2 regions of the Acidovorax sp. FG42 genome follow, and region 2 is predicted to be linked to the other one. Evidence: riboswitches for the same ligand, from Rfam matches in the RefSeq annotation. Region 2 holds a riboswitch; the other holds the start of a gene.
What was found. Region 2 has a riboswitch for S-adenosylhomocysteine ahead of metH (methionine synthase). Riboswitches for the same ligand answer to the same signal wherever they lie in the genome.
Positions count from the first base shown of each region.

Region 1: it holds a riboswitch for S-adenosylhomocysteine, as region 2 does, so the genes downstream of both, ahcY (adenosylhomocysteinase) here and metH (methionine synthase) in region 2, are expected to answer to the same signal.

Region 1 is NZ_JBMDJM010000009.1:110,575-120,605, reverse strand. Features, by position in the region: gene ACODSM_RS11710 (ROK family transcriptional regulator) at 1-502, shown strand, start outside; gene ACODSM_RS11705 (HAD-IIB family hydrolase) at 679-1,488, opposite strand; gene ACODSM_RS11700 (peptide chain release factor 3) at 1,495-3,123, opposite strand; S-adenosyl-L-homocysteine riboswitch at 3,302-3,381, shown strand; gene ahcY (adenosylhomocysteinase) at 3,455-4,888, shown strand; gene ACODSM_RS11690 (TlyA family RNA methyltransferase) at 5,039-6,040, shown strand; gene metF (methylenetetrahydrofolate reductase [NAD(P)H]) at 6,037-6,888, shown strand; gene ACODSM_RS11680 (septal ring lytic transglycosylase RlpA family protein) at 6,927-7,451, shown strand; gene ACODSM_RS11675 (23S rRNA (adenine(2030)-N(6))-methyltransferase RlmJ) at 7,479-8,366, opposite strand; gene ACODSM_RS11670 (serine/threonine protein kinase) at 8,619-10,031, shown strand, end outside.
Region 2 is NZ_JBMDJM010000001.1:35,452-45,482, reverse strand. Features, by position in the region: gene ACODSM_RS00215 (class I adenylate-forming enzyme family protein) at 1-267, opposite strand, end outside; gene ACODSM_RS00210 (Glu/Leu/Phe/Val family dehydrogenase) at 569-1,876, opposite strand; gene ACODSM_RS00205 (hypothetical protein) at 2,154-2,900, shown strand; gene ACODSM_RS00200 (PPK2 family polyphosphate kinase) at 2,958-3,869, opposite strand; gene ACODSM_RS00195 (GlxA family transcriptional regulator) at 4,020-5,009, opposite strand; gene ACODSM_RS00190 (MBL fold metallo-hydrolase) at 5,108-5,944, shown strand; gene ACODSM_RS00185 (LysR family transcriptional regulator) at 5,979-6,920, opposite strand; gene ACODSM_RS00180 (PACE efflux transporter) at 6,995-7,450, shown strand; gene ACODSM_RS00175 (hypothetical protein) at 7,602-8,300, shown strand; S-adenosyl-L-homocysteine riboswitch at 8,343-8,444, shown strand; gene metH (methionine synthase) at 8,465-10,031, shown strand, end outside.

The sequences.
Region 1 (10,031 bases), on a different contig from region 2:
CATCAACTCGCACCTGCACCGGGGCCTGCACGGCAACGCAGGCGCGGTGGCCTCGCTGCCGCTGTCACCCGCCCAGCCGGGCCAGGCGCCCGCGCAGCTCATCAGCCAGGCATCTTTGTGGGAACTGGAGCAGCGCTTTCGCGAACATGGCCTCGACCCCATGGCCGCCTACGACAAGCGTGTGCTGCAGGTCCCGTGGCTGGAACACAGCCGTGGCTGGATCGCGCGCGCGGCAGCGGGTTTGGCGCATTGCATCGTCTCGGCCACAGCGTTCCTGGACCTTGACGCTGTGGTCTTTGATGGCGCCGCAGCCCCCGAACTGCTGCAGGCCCTGTGCGAGGGCGCGCGCCACGCGCTGGCCGACTACAACTGGGAGGGCCTGCACCAGCCGCCCCGGCTGGAGCTGGGCACCATGGGCTCGGACGCCCGCGCGCTGGGCGGGGCGCTGCTGCCGCTGCACGCGTGTTTTGCGCCGGATACCGATATCTTTCTCAAGGCTTGATCGGTTTGCTATTGAAATAATAGCTGTGACGGCATATTCCACCAGCGCAAGCTGGCGTTTTCAGTCAAAACTGCTTCTTGGAGGTCTTGCGTGCACTGTCCCGGTGGGGCTGGCCTCGTTACGTGGATCAGCCAGGGGCTGTGGCGACAGCGCCCTGTCGCGTGATTTGCTCGTCTTTAGCGGTGCGCCAGAATTGCCCTAGCCACTTCCGCAAACCCCGCGCCCCGTTCGCCCTGCGTCACATACCGTGGCAGATGTGAGAGCTGAGGCACAAACCGCGCGATGTTGGCCACGCCCACGCTGTGGGTGAAGTGCTGGAACATCGCCTGGTCATTGCCTGAGTCGCCCACAAACACCCAGCGGTCCAGCTCCTGCGCCAGATCGCGCCCCAGCAGCTCGCGCACGATCCAGTTGGCGCCCTGCCATTTGTTGAAGTCCCCAAAGCAGCCGTGGATGTGGATGCTGCTCACCGTGGTCTGCATGCCTTCGCGCTGTAGCAAGTCCAGCACCTGTTGCACGGTCTCGGGCGGGTGCCGGTCGAACTCGGCGTAGTCAAAGGCCAGGTCAGTCTCTCGTCCAGCGCTGTCGCGGCTCAGGGCCACACCTGGCACTTCCGAAGCCACCAGCGCGGCGATCTCACGCATGCGTGCCTGGTTGGCGCTGCGCGTGGCGGCGTCTTGCTGGTAGCGCTTGACCAGCGTGGGTTGAGCGCCAGAGCACCGGGTAAAAGCCACGGCCCCGTTTTCCGCCACCATGGCATCCACCGGCCAGGTAGCACCGGCAGGCCCGGCCATGAACGGTTCGCACCAGCCAATCGGCCGCCCGGTGATGGGAATGACCACCAGGCCCGCAGCCTTCAGGTCAGCCAGCGCCTGCAGCGCGTCGGGCGTGATGGCGCCTTCGGTGGTCAGGGTGTCGTCGATGTCGGTGAACACGCCCACCAGGTCGCGGCGGGCCACTGTTGGCCAGAGATCCAGAGGTTGCATGCGGGCTCAACCGGCCTTCTGCAGTGCCAACCCCGCATGCTCACGCAGCGGATGGAAGTGGATCTTCGGAAACCGCTCCTGCGCCAACCGCACGTCGTACGGCGAGGTGCACAGGTACGCCAGCGTGTCCGCCGCGTCGTGCGCCAGGCGCAGCGGGTAGGCATCGGTAAAGGCGCGCAGGTCGGCCGCGTTGTCGGCAGTGATCCAGCGCGCACCCGTGTACTGGCAGCCTTCCAGCCGCACATCGGCGTCGTACTCTGCCTTCAGGCGGTGCTGCACCACTTCAAACTGCAGCTGGCCCACGGCGCCCAGCAGCATGTTGCCGCCAGCGTCGGGCTTGAAGACCTGGATCGCGCCTTCTTCGCCCAGCTGGGCCAGGCCCTGCTGCAGCTGCTTGGTGCGCAGCGGGTTCTTGAGCACCACGGTCATGAACATCTCGGGCGCAAAGAACGGCAGGCCGGTGAACTGCAGGTTGGCGCCGTCGGTGATGGTGTCGCCCAGCTGCACGCCGCCGTGGGTGGTGAAGCCAATGATGTCGCCCGCGTAGGCTTCTTCGACGGCCTCGCGGCGCTGGGACATGAAGGTGACGACCGAGGTGGGGCGCAGCTCCTTGCCGGTGCGCTGTACCTTGAGCTTCATGCCCGGCGTGTACTTGCCGCTGGCCACGCGTACGAAGGCGATGCGGTCGCGGTGGTTGGCGTCCATGTTGGCCTGCACCTTGAACACCACGCCGGAGAAACCTTCGTCCTCGGGCTGGATGGTCTTGACGACGGGCTGTTTGTTCACCTCCAGCGTGCTCACGCGCGGGCCGGGCGGCGGGGCCATGTCCACCAGGGCGTCCAGCACTTCCATCACCCCGAAGTTGTTCACGCCGGAGCCGAAGAACACGGGGGTCAGTTTGCCGGCCAGGAAGGCTTCATGGTCCCAGGCGGGCGATGCACCGGTAGCCAGCTCCATGCTGTCCATGGCGGCGTCGAACTCTGCGCCGAAGCGGGCGCGCAGGGTGTCCACATCGGTGAGTGGGATGGATTCGAAGTCCTGCGGGCGACGTTCGCTGCCGGATTCGAACACCGTCATCGTCTTGGTGCGCAAGTTGATGATGCCGCCAAAGCTCTTGCCCTGGCCCACGGGCCAGGTCATGGGGCAGCAGGGCATGCCCAGCTCGCGCTCGACCTCGTCCATGATGTCCAGCGGGTCGCGCACCTCGCGGTCCATCTTGTTGACGAAGGTGATGATGGGCGTGTCGCGCTGGCGGCAGACCTCGATCAGGCGGCGGGTTTGTGCTTCCACACCGTTGGCGGCGTCGATCACCATCAGCGCCGAGTCCACGGCGGTGAGCACGCGGTAGGTGTCTTCCGAGAAGTCCTTGTGGCCGGGCGTGTCGAGCAGGTTGATCACATGCTCTCGGTACAGCATCTGCATGACCGAGCTGGCCACCGAGATGCCGCGCTGCTTTTCGATTTCCATCCAGTCGGAGGTGGCATGGCGGCTGGCCTTGCGGCCCTTGACGGCACCCGCGATCTGGATCGCGCCCGAGAACAGCAGCAGCTTTTCCGTCAGCGTCGTTTTACCGGCGTCGGGGTGGGAAATGATGGCAAAGGTGCGGCGGCGCCGGGTTTCTGGGGCGTAGGACACAGGGGTTCCTGAATGGGATGGGTGCGGGGCAGAGCGCCCTGCGCAAGAAATCTTCGGGCCGGGACCTGCAAGGGGAGCAGGGGCGGCAGTCGCGGGATTTTACTGTTCCGTGCAAGGCCCGGGAGGGATTCACCCCTGCGGGCATGGCGCCGGGAATGCACTTGCTTTTATAATCCGCCGATCCGAGGAGCGTTGCAGCGTCCCCAGCACAGGCGGGGCGTGAGGCTCGGAGTCATCTAGCAACGACGCTCATCCACTTCGCGTGCGGTGAGGCGTATCGACCATCCCCCTCGCGCAGTGGCTTTTCAAACATGCTTTGGAGCACACCATCATGAACGCACGCGTCAACGCCCCGGTCAACACCGACTGCATCATTGCCGACATCGGCCTGGCCGAATGGGGCCGCAAAGAGATCCGCATCGCCGAAACCGAAATGCCCGGCCTGATGGCCATCCGCGAAGAATTCGCTGCCAAGCAGCCGCTCAAGGGCGCACGCATTACCGGCTCGCTGCACATGACCATCCAGACGGCGGTGCTGATCGAGACCCTGCAGGCGCTGGGAGCGCAAGTGCGCTGGGCCTCGTGCAACATCTTCTCCACGCAAGACCACGCCGCCGCCGCGATTGCTGCCGCTGGCACGCCTGTGTTCGCCATCAAGGGCGAAACCCTGGCCGAATACTGGGACTACACCCACCGCATCTTTGACTTCGGCGCGGCCGGCACCGACGGCGAAGGCCCCAACCTGATCCTGGACGACGGTGGCGATGCGACGCTGCTGATGCACCTGGGCAAGCGCGCCGAAAAGGACGCCTCGCTGATCGCCAACCCCACCAGCGAAGAAGAAACCTGCCTGTTCGCTTCCATCAAGGCCAAGCTGGCGCAAGACCCGACCTGGTACAGCCGCAAGAGCGCCCAGATCATCGGCGTGACCGAAGAAACCACCACGGGCGTGCACCGCCTGAAGGAAATGTCGGCCAAGGGCTCGCTGATGTTCCGCGCCATCAACGTGAACGACTCGGTGACCAAGAGCAAGTTCGACAACCTGTACGGTTGCCGTGAGTCGCTGGTGGACGGCATCAAGCGCGCCACCGACGTGATGATCGCCGGCAAGGTGGCCGTGGTCGCTGGCTACGGCGACGTGGGCAAGGGCAGCGCCCAGGCCCTGCGCGCGCTGAGCGCCCAGGTGTGGGTGACCGAGATCGACCCCATCAACGCCCTGCAGGCCGCAATGGAAGGCTACAAGGTCGTGACCATGGAATACGCGGCCGACAAGGCCGACATCTTCGTGACCACCACCGGCAACAAGGACGTGATCCGCCACGAGCACATGCTGGCCATGAAGGACCAGGCCATCGTCTGCAACATCGGCCACTTCGACAACGAGATCCAGGTCGCGTCGCTGGAGCAGTACCAGTGGGAAGAGATCAAGCCCCAGGTGGACCACGTGATCTTCCCGGACGGCAAGCGCATCATCCTGCTGGCCAAGGGCCGTCTGGTGAACCTGGGCTGCGGCACGGGCCACCCCAGCTTCGTGATGTCGTCGAGCTTTGCCAACCAGACCATTGCCCAGATCGAGCTGTTCACTCACAGCGACTACTACGAAAACGGCAAGGTCTACGTGCTGCCCAAGCACCTGGACGAAAAGGTGGCGCGCCTGCACCTCAAGAAGGTGGGCGCCATGCTGACCGAGCTGACCGACGAACAGGCCGCCTACATCGGCGTGCCTAAGCAAGGCCCCTACAAGCCTGACACCTACCGCTACTGATCCCGGTGCTGCGCGCCCTGGTGACGGGGCGCGCGCACGGTGGTGTGGCGCCGTGATGCTGAGCAATGCCTGATTGCTCATAAATTGATAGCTGCTGGCGCTTGATTCACTAGCGCTACCAGCCGATTTGACTCAAAAAGGATGGGCGCGATGCGCGCAGATGTGTTTTTGGTGGAACGTGGCCATGCCGCCACGCGCTCGCAGGCGCAGCGCCTGATCGCTTCGGGGGTGGAGTGGCGCTTGACGCCCTTGTCGCCCTGGAACAAGGTGGCCAAGAACGGGGATGACATCCCGTCCGTGGCCGAGGTAAGGCTGCTGGACGATGCCGAGGCCAAATATATCTCGCGTGGCGGGCTCAAGCTCGAAGGCGCCTTGCAGGCCACGGGCCTGGACGTGAAGGGCCTGCGCTGCCTGGATGTGGGGCAGAGCACCGGCGGCTTCACGGACTGCCTGTTGCAACATGGCGCGGCCCAGGTGGTGGGTGTGGATGTGGGGCATGGCCAGTTGCATGAGCGCCTGCGTGACGATGTGCGCGTGGTGGGCGTGGAAGGGATCAATGCCCGCGCCATGACAGCCGAGTCGCTGCTCGAAGGCTGTGAAGCGGCCTTGTCCGAAGAGCTGGTGCAAGACCATGAAGACAACGACACCCAGCCGGTCGCTCCTTACAGCTGGATGCGCAACGGCGGTCTGGTCGATGAAGAATACGACGACAGCGACGATGCCAAAGAGCAAGACGTAGAAGCCTTCAAAGCCGAGCGCGCCGCCAAGGCCCGCGCGCGGGCCGAGGGCACTTTACCGGTGGTGCGCCAGCGCCGAGAGGGGCGAGAGGATGTGCAGGTCACGCCCGTGTTTGACCTGGTGACGGGCGACCTGTCGTTCATCTCGCTCACTCTGGTGCTGCCTGCACTGGTGCCGTTGCTCGCGCCGCAGGGCGACCTGGTCATGCTGGTCAAGCCCCAGTTTGAATTGCAGCCGGGGCAGGTGGGCAAAGGCGGCATTGTGCGCGACGAGTCCTTGTATGCGGTGGTGGAACAGCGCATCCGCGATTGCTGCGTAACTCTGGGCCTGGAAGTGCGGGCGTGGATCGACAGCCCGATCCAGGGCGGTGATGGCAATCGAGAATTTTTTGTACACGCAAGGAGAGCCGCATGAATGCAGCCCACGCGCAAGGCACCGGGTTTCCGGTGAGTTTCGAGTTTTTCCCGCCCAAGACGCCTGAAGGCGCCGACAAGCTGCGCGTGGCGCGCCAGCAGCTGTATGCACTGCATCCAGACTTCTGCTCGGTGACCTACGGCGCAGGGGGCTCCACGCAAGAAGGCACGTTCGGCACGGTGCGCGAGATCCTGTCCGAAGGCGTGGGCGCTGCGTCGCACTTTTCGTGCATCGGGGCCACGCGCCAGTCGGTGCGCGAGCAGCTGGCCACGCTCAAAGCCATGGGCGTCAAGCGCCTGGTGGCACTGCGCGGCGACCTGCCCAGCGGCTACGGCGCGGGCGGCGAGTTCCAGTTCGCTAGCGACCTGGTGGCCTTCATCCGGGCCGAAACGGGCCGGGACTTCCACATCGAGGTGGCGGCCTACCCCGAGGTGCATCCCCAGGCCAAGTCGCCCGATGCGGACCTGCAGGCCTACGTGACCAAGGTACGGGCGGGGGCGGACTCTGCCATCACCCAGTATTTCTACAACAGCGATGCGTATTTCCGCTTTGTGGAAGACGCGCACCGCCTGGGCGCTGACGTGCCGGTGGTGCCGGGCATCATGCCCATTTCCAGCTCCACGCAGCTGATGCGGTTCTCGGACGCCTGCGGTGCCGAGATTCCGCGCTGGATACGTCTGCGCCTGCAGTCGTTTGGGGACGACACCGCCAGCATCAAGGCGTTTGGCCTGGATGTGGTGACCGACCTGTGCGACCAGCTGCGCACGGCCGGCGTGCCCGCGCTGCACTTCTACACCATGAACCAAAGCGCCGCGACCCTGGAGATCTGTCGCCGGCTGGGGATCTGATGGTGGGGGGCGAGCAGCCACCCGGCTCTTGTCGCAGCGTGGCCCGGTGGGCGCCGCTGCGGCAGCTGGTGGGTCTGTGGTTGCTGTGCAGCGCCCTTGCGGTTGCGCACGCCCAGGGGCTGCAGGCAGAGCCGGATGCGCTGGCCCCCAACCTGCTGTCCGTGCCGGGAGAGGCGATGCTGATCGATCCCCCGGCCAAACCGGAACCCACCACTCCCGGCGGGTCGCCGCTCAGCCTGGAGGCGGACGAGGTGGGGCTGGCCTCGTGGTACGGGGCACAGTTCCACCGGCGGCGTACCGCCAGCGGGGAGCTGTTTGACATGCGTGCGCTCACGGCCGCACACCCCACACTGCCCTTTGGCTCCCGCGTGTGTGTGCGCAGTCAGGCCACGGGGCGTACGGTGATCGTGCGCATCAACGACCGCGGGCCCCACACCCGCAACCGGGTGATCGACCTGAGCCGGGGCGCCGCCGAGGCGTTGGGCATGGTGGGCCTGGGGCTCAAGCCGGTGGAGCTGTTCGCCCTGCAGGACGACGACAAGGATTGTCCGGCGGCACCTTGACGCCAGGCAGAGTACCGGAAGGGGCGGTCAGCCGCCCGATTCCAGCGTGTGGGTGGCGTGTTTGTCCTGTGCTAGCAGCTCGGCCATCTGGGGCAGGGCGTCTTTGAGCGCGGCCTTGAGGGTGTAGGGCGGGTTGATCAGGAACATGCCGCTGGCCGGCAGGCCGGGGCGTTTGGTGTCGCCCGTGACGGTTTCCGTGATCTTGCTCGACTTGACGGTGAGCGTGGCGTGCAGCCAGCTCTTGCCCGCCTTGGTGGCCAGTGTCTTCAGGCGGCGGGGCAGGTCGTGGGCTTCGGGGCGCGGGATGATGGGGTACCAGAACGCATAGGTGCCCGTGGCAAAACGCTTGAGCGAATCGGCCGCCATGTCGAGCACCTTGGCGTAGTCGCTCTTGATTTCATAGCTGGGATCGCACAGCACCAGTGCGCGACGGGCCGGTGGAGGCAAAAACTTCTTGATGCCCTCAAAGCCGTCTTCGTGCAGCACCGCCACCTGGCGGCCTGCCTCCAGCTGGGCCACGTTGCCGGCCAGCGCGCGCAGGTCGGTGGGGTGCAGCTCAAACAGCTTGAGCTTGTCGTGGCTACGCAGCAGGCGCTGGGTGATGAAGGGTGAGCCGGGGTACACGCGCAGCGCCTTGCCCTGGTTGAAGTCGCCCACCATGTCCACATAGGCCTGCAGGGCTGGGGTGAGGGTGGGCGTGGTTGGTGCAAACAGCCGGGCCACGCCGTCGGCGGCTTCGCCGCTGGTGCTGGCATAGTCCCCGTCCAGCCGGTACAGGCCTGCGCCTGCATGGGTGTCCAGCACGGTCAGCGCCGCGTCTTTCTCGGTAAGGTGTTGCAAGGCAGCAATCAAAACGGTGTGCTTGAGCACATCGGCATGGTTGCCTGCGTGGAAGGCGTGGCGATAACTGAACATGGCCCAATGGTAACGAGTGTGTTGTGCTGCCGGGGCAGCGCCCTCGTCCGGGCGCGGCACAATCGGGGGCCTTGTGGTGGCGGGGGACGTGATGTTTTTGGCAGACAGGCCGTCCTTTGTTAGCCATTTGTTGCCAAATCCGGTGCGGCCATGCCTCATGATCGCGCCTGCGGTGGGGTCCGCTTTCCGCCGTTGCGCTTGTTGTCCCATTGATTTGCCTGTGAAATTGCCAGCCCGCCCCGTCTTCTGACCATGACCGAAAGCTCCAGCACAGCCCCCGCCAGCGGTGTCAGCCATATCGATGCGCTGCCCCCTGGCACACGCCTGGCGGAGTTTGAGATCCTGGGTTTGCTGGGGGTGGGTGGTTTTGGCATGGTCTACAAGGCGTTTGACCATTCTCTGCACCGGGCGGTGGCCATCAAGGAATACATGCCCTCGGCGCTGGCCGGTCGCTCGCAGGGGCAATCGCTCTGGGTGCGGTCTTCGTCCGATCAGCAAACCTTCCAGGCAGGCCTGGTGTCTTTTGTGGGCGAGGCGCGGCTGCTGGCGCAGTTTGACCACCCCTCGCTGGTCAAGGTGTTCCGCTTCTGGGAGGCCAACAACACGGCCTACATGGTCATGCCCTTGTATTCGGGAATGACCTTCAAGCAGGCCCGTGCCCAGATGCGCACGCCGCCGCCCGAGGCCTGGCTGCGCAAGCTGCTGTGGTCGGTGCTGGATGCGCTGCGTGTGCTGCACGACGGCAACACGCTGCACCGCGACATCTCGCCAGACAACATCTTCCTGCAGGACAACGGCCCGCCGGTGCTGCTGGACCTTGGTGCCGCCCGGCACGCCATCAATGACCAGGACCGCAAGCACACGGCCGTGCTCAAGGTGAATTACGCGCCCATCGAGCAGTATTCCGACGGTGACGAGGAACTGCGCCAGGGGCCTTGGAGCGATCTGTACTCTCTGGCAGCGGTCATGCACGGCTGTCTGGCCAACGACACGCCCCTGCCTGCCACGCTGCGCTCCATCCGCGACCGCATGGTGTCGTTCTCCCGCATTGCCAAAACCGTCAAGCGGCAGTTTGGCGTGGAGTATTCGGCGCCGTTTGTTGCTGCGATATCGCAGTCCCTGGCCCTGCGGCCCGAGGACCGGCCGCAGAGCATCGATGCCTTTCTCCAGACCATGGAGATGACCTCGGCGCCGGACGATGTGCAGCACTTCGACTTTCGGGCGGAACTGGGCGACATCTGGGTGGAGCCCGCCGACCAGCCTGGCCCGGGGCTGCCCACGCCCACCGTGGATGTGACCTCAGCCCCGGGCATCGTGGCCGAGATCCAGGCGCAGGCCCAGCGCGCGGAAGCGGCCGCAGCGGCACCGTCCCCAGTGCAGGCGGGCCGTCCCGGCGATGACTTTGGCGGGGACACGGTCATGCTGGCGGGTCCTGACACGGTGGCGGCCGATGCGGGCGACACGGTGTTCATCGACGCTGGCGACACCGTGGTCGCTGAGGGCGATTCCCGCTTTGAGGATCTGCCGCACCACCGCTCGCCGGGCGCTAGCGGTTCGCGTGCGGCGGACCGGCGGTCCGCACCCTTGGAGCGGGATCTGGTGCGTGGCAACGGCAAGCCCACATCCTCATCGCGGCGTTCGCCCTTGGTGGCGGGCATTGTGGTG
Region 2 (10,031 bases):
CGTGGCCAGCCGGGTTTCGTACTGCTCGCCGGTTTCGGGCAGCCAGGTGAAGACCACGTCGCCTTTCTTCACGCCCTGGGCCTGCATCCAGGCCTGCAGGCGGTACACGCGATCCTGCAACTGCGCATAGGTGAGGGTGCCGCGCCGGTCGATGAGCGCGGGTTTGTGGGGGTGCAGGCGGTACGCCAGACGGGCCACAGAGCGCGCGGTGCGCAGGCGGCTGAGCAGAAAGCGCGCCAGCAGGCTGCGCAGGGATGGAAGGGCCACCGGAATCTCCCGAAGACGGCGTGAATGCGAAGTCCAGGCAGTTTTTCACGCAAGGTCCGGGGCAAAGATCACCATTTGTATGTGTACGTATCTTTTGGTTTCTGCAGCTGCTGCGCGGTCGTTTTGGCCTCTTGAACGGCTGGCGCATGGCATGGTCGCGTCGCCACGGCGCAACAGCCGCCGGGGGGTTGGGCGGGGTGAGGGCAAAGAAAAACCGCCAGGGCTGGATCGCAGCGGCTGGCGGTGGTCTGACGGCCTGCCCCGGGTAAGGGGCGGGGTCGAGGGGGTGGGCGTCGAGGGCTTATGGATACAGGCCGCGCATTTCGCGGGCGTGCAGGATGCGCTGGCAGGCCACGATGAAGGTGGCGGTGCGCAGGCTCACCTTGTGCTCTTGCGCCACTTGCCAGATGCCCGCAAAGGCCTCTTGCATGATGCGCACCAGGCGGGCGTTGATCTCGTCCTCGCTCCAGAAGAAGCTGGAGAAGTCCTGCACCCATTCAAAGTAGCTCACCGTCACACCACCAGCGTTGGCGATCACGTCGGGCAGCACCAGCACGCCCTTGTCGTTCAGGATGTCGTCGGCCTCGGTGGTCGTGGGGCCGTTGGCACCTTCGATCACCAGCTTGGCCTTGATCTGGCCCGCGTTGTCCTTGGTGATCTGGCCTTCCAGCGCGGCGGGGATCAGGATCTCGCAGTCCACGCCCCAGAACTCCTCGGCCTTCATCACTTCGGCGCCGGCAAAGCCACCCACGCCGCCACGGGACTTCACGTGTGCCAGCAGTGCGGGCACATCCACGCCCTTGCTGTTGAAGATGGTGCCGGTGTGGTCCTGCACAGCCACCACCTTGGCACCGGCTTCGGCAAACAGCTTGGCGGCAATGCCCCCCACGTTGCCGAAGCCCTGCACGGCCACACGGGCGCCGTCCAGCGCCAGGCCGGTCAGCTTGGCGGCTTCCACACCCACGGTGAACACGCCGCGGCCGGTGGCTTCCACACGGCCCAGCGAGCCGCCCAGGTCCACAGGCTTACCGGTGACCACGCCGGTGGCGGTGGCGCCCACGTTCATCGAGTACGTGTCCATCATCCAGGCCATGACCTGGCCGTTGGTGTTCACGTCGGGTGCGGGGATGTCCTTGGACGGGCCGATGAGCAGGCCGATTTCGCTGGTGTAGCGGCGCGTGAGGCGCTCCAGCTCACCCATCGACAGCTTCTTGGGGTCCACGCGGATGCCGCCCTTGGCGCCGCCGTAAGGCACGTTCACCGCCGCGTTCTTCACCGACATCCAGGCCGACAGGGCCATCACTTCAGACAGCGTCACGTCCTGGTGAAAACGCACGCCACCCTTGCCGGGGCCGCGGCTCAGGTTGTGCTGCACGCGGTAGCCTTCGTAGTGGGCGATGGTGCCGTTGTCCAGCTCGATCGGCACGTCCACGATCAGGATGCGCTTGGGCCGCTTGAGCGTTTCCACCCAGCGCGCCAGGCTGCCCAGGTAAGGGGTGACGCGGTCCACCTGCTGCAGGTAGTTGCCCCAGGGGCCGAGGTGGTCGGCCTGCAGGTACGAGGGCAGGGGGTGGGATTGTGCGGCGGGGGCGCCGACGGGGTTTGACATGGTGAATTTCCTTGTGGGATCAGTTCAGGCTGCGAAGCTTATGCCTGGGCTTGGGCACTGTCCAAGGCCGGTGTGTTTGTGGGTTATGCGTCTGATGCATAGTTTGACAAAGACGCATTCCATGCTGCGGTGCGGCAATGTGCGGGCGCGATAGCGGCCGCTGGCTCCGGCCCTTGCCCGGCGCCGGTTGCCTCTAGACTCAGCCAGCCTGGCACAGCACCGGGCGCTGCGCCAAGTCCCCCAGAAAGCGGGGGCCACGAAAAAAGAGAGGGAAATCATGAGCGTGACCCAGACCCCCTGCCCGCAATGCCAGGCGCCCAACCACCCGACGGCGCGCTGGTGCGTGAAGTGCGCCCACCCGCTGGAGGCAGAGGCGCCCCCCGCCGCCCCGGCGCCGATGGAATTTGTGTTCGATGACGACGAGCACCCCACCGGCACCCCGCCGCGCCAGCGACCCATGGCCTACGCAGGCGCCGCCGTGGCTGTGCTGGCCGTGGCGGGCGCCGCAGCCTGGTACCTGCTGGGGCGACCCAATGCTGCGCCGCCCGCGCAGCAGGCCCCGGCTGTCGAGTCCCCAGTAGCCGCGCCTCGCACCCCGGGCATTGCCGAGTCCGCTCCCGCGCGCCCCGAGCCGGTGGAAGAAATCATCGAATCCCAACGCGCACGCCCGGCGGCCACTGCATCTGCACCAGACAGCGCCACTGCCGCCCCCTCGCCCGCAGCCGCAGCGGCAGCCTCTGCACCGCCGTTCACCCCCGTCACCGTGCCCCGCGTGGCCGACGCGGCATCGTTGCCCGCCACCGGCAAACCCCGCACGACGGCACCGGCCGACGACGCACCCTGGCCGCCCCCCGCAGCACCCGTGCCGTCGCCCGGCGACAGCCTGGCCCGCCTGCGCGGCGCGCTGGCCCAGTGCGCGGCCATGAACAACGAGCTGTCGCGCGCGAGCTGCCTCACCCGCACGCGGCAGAACTTCTGCGGCGACGCCTGGGGCCGCATCCCCGAATGCCCGCCGGGCCAGTGACGGCCCGCGCAGTTTTTTTCCGCACCCCGCACTGCCGGGCCCGCTGCGGGGCGGGGCCTATTCGATGCGGATCTTTTGTAGCGCCGGGTCGCCCGGCGGGTAGCGCAGGTCCAGGCCGGTGAGCACCTCGCGCACCAGCGTGGCGATCATCAGGTTGCGGTGGGTCTTGGAGTTGGCGGGCACGATGGTCCACGGCGCCCAGGGCGTGTGCGTGGCGGCTAGCAGCATTTCGTAGGCCTTCTGGTACTGGCTCCACTGCTTGCGGGCCTCGATGTCGCTCATCGAGAACTTCCAGTGTTTGGCCGGGTCGTCCAGGCGCTCCTGCAGGCGTTCGCGCTGCTCGTCAGCGCTGATGTGCAGCATGAACTTGAGCACGATGGTGCCAGTGTGCGTGAGCATGCGCTCAAAGTCGTTGATGTGCCCAAAGCGCTGGTGGTGCTGCTCGGGCGTGATCCATCCGTTGACGGCGGGCACCAGCACGTCCTCATAGTGGCTGCGGTTGAACACCGTGATCTCGCCCGCACCGGGCGCCTTCTGGTGGATGCGCCACAGGTAGTCGTGGGCGCGCTCGGCCTCGGTGGGGGCACTCCAGCCCACGGCGTGCACGCCCAGCGCGCTCATGCGGCCAAACACGCCCCGGATGGTGCCGTCCTTGCCCGATGTATCGGTGCCCTGCAGGATCACCAGCAGCTTGTAGCGCTTGTCGGCGTAGAACAGGTTCTGCAGTGTGTCCAGCTCTTGCGCAATGGACTCGGTGACGGCTTTGTCCCTGAGCTTGTCGCCCAGCGAAAAAGGTTTGGCCGACGGGTCAAAGTCCTTGAGCGACACCGTGCGGCGGTGTTTGCCGGCCTTGCGCCGCTCGGGCTGGCCGTCGGGCCGCTTGTCATCGTCATGCTGCGGCGCGTCCGGCTGCCATTGCGACCAGCGCTGGGCCACGTCTTTGTTGCTGCTGTGAAACGGGTGGTTCATGCGGGCTCCTCGATAGGCCATCGTACGTCAGCGGCGCGGGCGCAGTATCCTCTTCCTTCAAAATTCAGACGCTACCAAAATCATAGCTGTTAGCGCATGATTCACTAGCGCTTGAGGCCTGTGGGGCTTGAAACTGGCCGCAAAATCCGCTCAGCGCGCCCCATGCGCCATGCGGTAGGCCAGCGGCGTCTGCCCCGTGGCCTGGCGGAACGCGCGGTGCAGTCCGGCCTCGCTGGCAAAGCCCAGGTCTTCGGCGATGCGCTTGAGCGGCAGCGGCGTGTCGCACAGCGCCTCGCTGGCCTGGCGCAGCTTGATGCGGCGCATCCACAGGGCCGCCGTCAGGCCCGTGTGGGCCTGCACCCGCCGCGCCAGTGTGCGGGGCGAGAGGCCCAGCGCCTGGGCCAGCGCGGGCAGTCGAAGGTTGGTGGCGGGGCTGCGCTGCACCCACAGCATGGCGCGGCGCAGGTCGGCGTCTGCCAGCGTCATCAGATCGTGCCCGGCAAATGCCGGGTGCGCCGTGCGGGGGCGGGGCAGCATCAGCAGCTCCTGCAGGTCGTTCAATGCCTGGGGTGGCAGGCGGGCGGCCAGCGCGTGCAGCATCAGCGGCAGGTAACCGTTGGCCCCGGCGGCCGTGGTGGCGGTGGGGCCGGCCACCAGCGGCTCGTCAAAGCGCCAGTCCACCTGCGCAAACTGCTGCTCCAGCGCGGCGCGCAACCACCAGGTGGCCGTGGCGCCCTGGCCGCGCAGCCGCCCGCTGGCGGCCACCAGCACCACGCCCGCGCAGTAGCTCCACACCTGGGTGCGCCGGGGCAGCGCGCGCAAGGCCTGCACCACCGGGGCCAGCTGCTGCAGCGGCGCTTGCAGCTGGTCGGGCGACGAGAGCCACAGGCCCGGCACCAGCACCACATCGGCCTCGGCCTGCTGCAGCGCCACGGTGGGGGTCAGCGCGGGGCCTTGCCAGGTGGGCACGGGCGACCGGTCCACCCCCGCCCAACAGATGTCCATCACGCTGGTCTGGGCACGCAGGTTGGCGGCGCGTGCCATGTCTGCCGCCGCAAACAGACCCGCCGGCATGCAGCCCGGGTAGAGCAGCAGCGCCACACGCAGGGGCGGCTGGGGTGCGGAGGTTGGAGAAATCATGAGTGGCACAAAAAAGCAAGAAATTGTCAATCTGCGCCATTTTCGTGAGCGGCCTGCTTTTCAACAATGGCAACACTCCATTCCACTGAAAGCACCCCATGCTCATCACTCAATTGCGCAACGCCACCGTTCTGCTGGAGTTCCAGCGCGCGGGCCGCCCCGTCGGCCTGCTGGTGGACCCCATGCTCGCGCCCCGGGGCAGCCTGCCCGCGCTGCGCTACCTGGGTACCCGGCGCCAGCGCAACCCCCTGGTGGATTTGCCCGCCGAGGCCGACGCCGCGCTGCAGCGCGTGACCCACGCGCTCATCACCCATTGCCAGCGCGGGCACTTTGACCACCTGGACCGCGCGGGCAAGCAGTTTCTGCGCGAGCGCCAGATTCCCGTCTTCTGCACGCCACACGACGCCGCCTACCTGGCGCAGCGCGGCCTGCAGGTGCAGCCGCTCCCGGGCGAGGGCCGCCAGCCCTTTGCGCTGGGCGGGCAGGTCACGCCCGTGGCCTGCACCCACGGCCGGGGCTGGGTGGCGCGCTTCATGGAGCACGGCCACGGCTACCTGCTGGAGCTGCCGGGCGAGCCCAGCGTGTACCTGGCGGGCGACACCGTGCTGACGCCCCCGGTGCGCGACTGCCTGCAGCGCCTGCAGCCCGATGTGGCCGTACTGCCCGCCGGTGGCGCCCGGTTTGACCTGGGCGCGGACATCCTGATGGACGCTGCCGAGGTCGCGCAGGCCGCCGCGCTGACGACCGGCGCGGTGGTCGTCAACCACCTGGAGGCCCTGGACCACTGCCCCACCACCCGCGCCCAGGTGCGCGCCCTGGCGCAGCGCGGTGGGTGGGCGCACCGCCTGTGGGTGCCCGAGGACGGCGAGTGCCGGGATTACCCCGGGCCCACCGCTGAAAACAACGCTATGAATTCAGTAGCTGCAGAGGCATGATCGACTAGCGCTACCGCCCAAAAAGGACCGCAAATCACGCCAGCTCGGCCTCCAGCGCGCGCTGGTCGCGCATCAGCGCCACAAACCGCGCAGCGCCCAGGCCCAGCGGCCGCTCCTTGGACCACACCACGTCCACCCACAGCGCGGCGCCGTTGCTCAGGTTCTCGAACGGCATTTCCACCAGCCGCCCTGCCTCGATGCGCGACTGCACCAGCGCGCGCGGCTGCCAGCCCCAGCCCAGGCCGGCTTCGATGAGGCCCAGCGCGGCCAGGTGGTTGTCGGTGCGCCAGTGGTGGCGGGCAAACACAAAGCGCGGGTCGGTCTGCGCCAGGTCGCGGCTGGCCACCACGATCTGGCGCGTGGTGGTCAGGTGCTCTTCGCGCAGCATGGCGTCCTTGGGCGGTGCACCGCGCGCCTGGGCGGCGGCGCGGGCGGCTACCAGCACCGGGTGCTGCGGCGCCATCACCGCCACCAGGGTTTCGGTGCCCACTTCCTGAAAGCCCTCGCGCCCGTCGATGCTGGGCCGCTCAAACACCAGCGCCAGCTGCGCGCGGCCGCTGTGCAGCAGTGCCAGCGCGTCCACCTGCGGCGCGGCCAGCACCTCGATCTGCAGCAGCGGGTGCTCTTGTGCCAGTGCCGCCAGCGCGTCCGTCCAGCGCGAGGCCAGCAGCTCGGGCGCAATGGCCAGCGTGAGCCGCTCCTCCAGCCCCTGGGTCAGCGCCAGCGCCTGGGCGTTGAGCTGCTGCAGCTGCCCCGCCAGCAGCCGGGCCTGGGGCTCCAGCGCGCGGGCGGCGGCGGTGGGCCGGGGCTCGCGTCCGCTGCGGTCAAACAGCTGCACATCCAGTTCGGCCTCCAGGTGGGCAATGGTCATGCTCACGGCCGACGGCACACGCGACAACGCCCGAGCGGCGGCCGAGAACGAGCCGTGGTCGAGCACGGTCAGAAACACCTGCACGCTGTCGGAGTTGAAGGCCATGGCGGTTTGATCTATCAATAAAACTGAAACAAGCTGACTTTATGTGTCAGTGTGGCGAATATAAAGTACCGGCCATGGACAAGACACCCACTCTTTTTGGCCTGCAAGGCGTCAAGCGCCGCGTGATCTACGTGACCCTGTACGAACTGATCGCCATCGGCGCCGCCACGGTGGGCCTGGCGCTGCTCACGGGCCAGGGCGCGGGGCATTCGAGCGTGGTGGCGGTGGCAGCTTCGGCGATCGCCATCGTCTGGAACATCGTCTTCAACTGGGCGTTCGAGCGCTGGGAGGCGCGCCAGCCCGTGCGCGGGCGCAGCGTGGCGCGGCGTGTGGCACACGCCATCGGGTTCGAGGGCGGCCTGGTGTTCACGCTGGTGCCGCTGTTTGCCTGGTGGTTCGGTGTGAGCCTGTGGCACGCGTTTGTGATGGACCTGGGGCTCATCGTGTTCTTCCTTGGCTACACCTTTGTCTTCAACTGGGTGTTTGACCACCTGTTCGGCCTGCCCGCATCGGCCATGGCGGCGTCGTAGCAAGGGTCCAAGACCCGCTTCTTCAAACAATGTCAACCGCCCTTCACCGGCGGGCAGGGGCGCTCAGCCGCCACCCATAATCGGCCCCATGAGAGGGCCGTTTTTGTTGTTGCAGCTGCGGGGATTGCCGGGCCGGTGGGCCGGTGTGGCGATGTCCTGCTGCGTATTGGCAGGCTGTGCCAGCAACGCCCCCACGCCGCGCGGCGAGGTGAAGGGCTCGCCCACCCATGCCGCCGAGCTGGCCCAGTCCGACGCCAACCGCATGGCCACCCTGGCCATGCAAGAGAACCTGGAAGGCCTGCTGCGCCTGGCCGACAAGCTCTACCGCCGCAACCCCGCCGAATGGCGCAAGGGCACTGCCACCAGCCGCGAGCAGGCGCTGGAGCAGCTGCGCGCCGCCGTGTTGCAGCGCCAGCCCTGGGGCCCGCTGCAGGGCCGCCGCGACATCGCCGCCATGGCGCTGGCGCTGGCGCCCGAGTTCGGGGGCGATCGTGTGGCGGCCTTCATCCATGCCACGGCCGACATGATCATCACCGCCCACGGCGGCAAGACGGAGTTCTTCTTGCTCGACGGCATGGATGCCCAGCACCTCTACAACGCCGCGCGCAACGTCGAGACCGCCGTGTGGCTGCTGGCGCAGCGCCGCAACGCCCAGGGCCAGCCGCTGTTGCTGGCCGACGAGATCGGCGCCCAGGGCCGCAACCTGAGCTTTGAGCGCGAGTTCGGCAAGATCATCGCGCGGCTGGATCTGCTGGCCGCCTTCACCACCGAAAAGTACCGCCGCGCGGCCATCAGCTATGTGCAGGGCATTGTGGGCGGCACCTTCTTGCAGTTCCTGCCCGTGCGCTGATGCGGCGAACGCCTGCTCGTATCACCCGGTAAAATCCGTCCCTTGCCCAAGGAGCGTTGCAGCGGCCCCACCGCCATGGTGAAGCCGTCAGGCTTGGGCACTCCACAAGCTATTCAAGCCCCACCGCAACGACGCTCACCTGTTTTTCTGCTGCCCCTGCACAGGTGAGTCCTATGTCCGCGTCTGCCCCGTCCCTGCCCCCCATGAAGCTGTCTGGCCTGGAGCCCGTCTCCATTGGCGAGGGCACGCTGTTCGTCAACATCGGCGAGCGCACCAACGTCACCGGCTCCAAGGCGTTCGCGCGCATGATCCTGAATGGCCAGTACGAAGAAGCCCTGGCCGTGGCGCGCCAGCAGGTGGAGAACGGCGCGCAGGTCATCGACATCAACATGGACGAGGCCATGCTCGACAGCAAGGCCGCCATGGTGCGGTTTCTGCAGCTCATCGCGTCCGAGCCCGACATCGCGCGTGTGCCCATCATGGTGGACAGCTCCAAGTGGGAGGTGATCGAGGCCGGGCTGCGCTGCATTCAGGGCAAGGGCATCGTCAACTCCATCAGCATGAAAGAGGGCGTGGAGAAGTTCAAGCACGAGGCGCGCCTCGTGAAGCGCTACGGCGCTGCCGCCGTGGTGATGGCGTTTGACGAGGTGGGCCAGGCCGACACTTATGCCCGCAAGATCGAGATCTGCGAACGCGCTTACCGCGTGCTGGTGGATGAGGTGGGCTTCCCGCCCGAAGACATCATCTTCGACCCCAACATCTTTGCCGTGGCCACGGGCATCGAAGAGCACAACAACTACGCGGTCGATTTCATCGAAGCCACGCGCTGGATCAAGCAGAACCTGCCGGGCGCCAAGGTGTCGGGCGGTGTGTCCAACGTGTCGTTCAGCTTCCGTGGCAACGACCCCGTGCGCGAGGCCATCCATACCGTGTTCCTGTACCACGCCATCAAGGCCGGCATGGACATGGGCATCGTCAACGCGGGCATGGTGGGCGTGTACGACGACCTGGAGCCCACGCTGCGCGAGCGCGTGGAGGACGTGGTGCTCAACCGCCGCCCGGACGCGGGCGAGCGCCTGGTGGAGATCGCCGAGACGGCCAAGAGCGGCGCCAAGGACGAGAGCAAGAAGCTCGAATGGCGCGGCACGCCCGAGCACCCCAAGACCGTGGGCGAGCGCCTGTCGCACGCGCTGGTGCACGGCATCACCGACTTCATCACCGAAGACACCGAAGAGGCCTACCGCGAGATCCTGGCCAAGGGCGGCCGTCCGCTGCATGTGATCGAAGGCCCGCTCATGGACGGCATGAACGTGGTGGGCGACCTGTTTGGCGCAGGCAAGATGTTCCTGCCGCAGGTGGTCAAGAGCGCTCGCGTGATGAAGCAGGCCGTAGCCCACCTGATTCCTTACATCGAGGAAGAAAAGCGCCAGGACGAACTGGCCGGCCGCGACGTGCGCAGCAAGGGCAAGATCGTCATTGCCACCGTCAAGGGCGACGTGCACGACATCGGCAAGAACATCGTCACCGTCGTCTTGCAATGCAACAACTTCGAGGTGGTGAACATGGGCGTGATGGTGCCCTGCCACGAGATCCTGGCCAAGGCCAAGGTCGAGGGCGCGGACATCGTGGGCCTGTCGGGCCTCATCACCCCCAGCCTCGAAGAGATGCAGTACGTGGCCGGCGAGATGCAGAAGGACGACCACTTCCGCGTCAAGAAAATCCCGCTGCTGA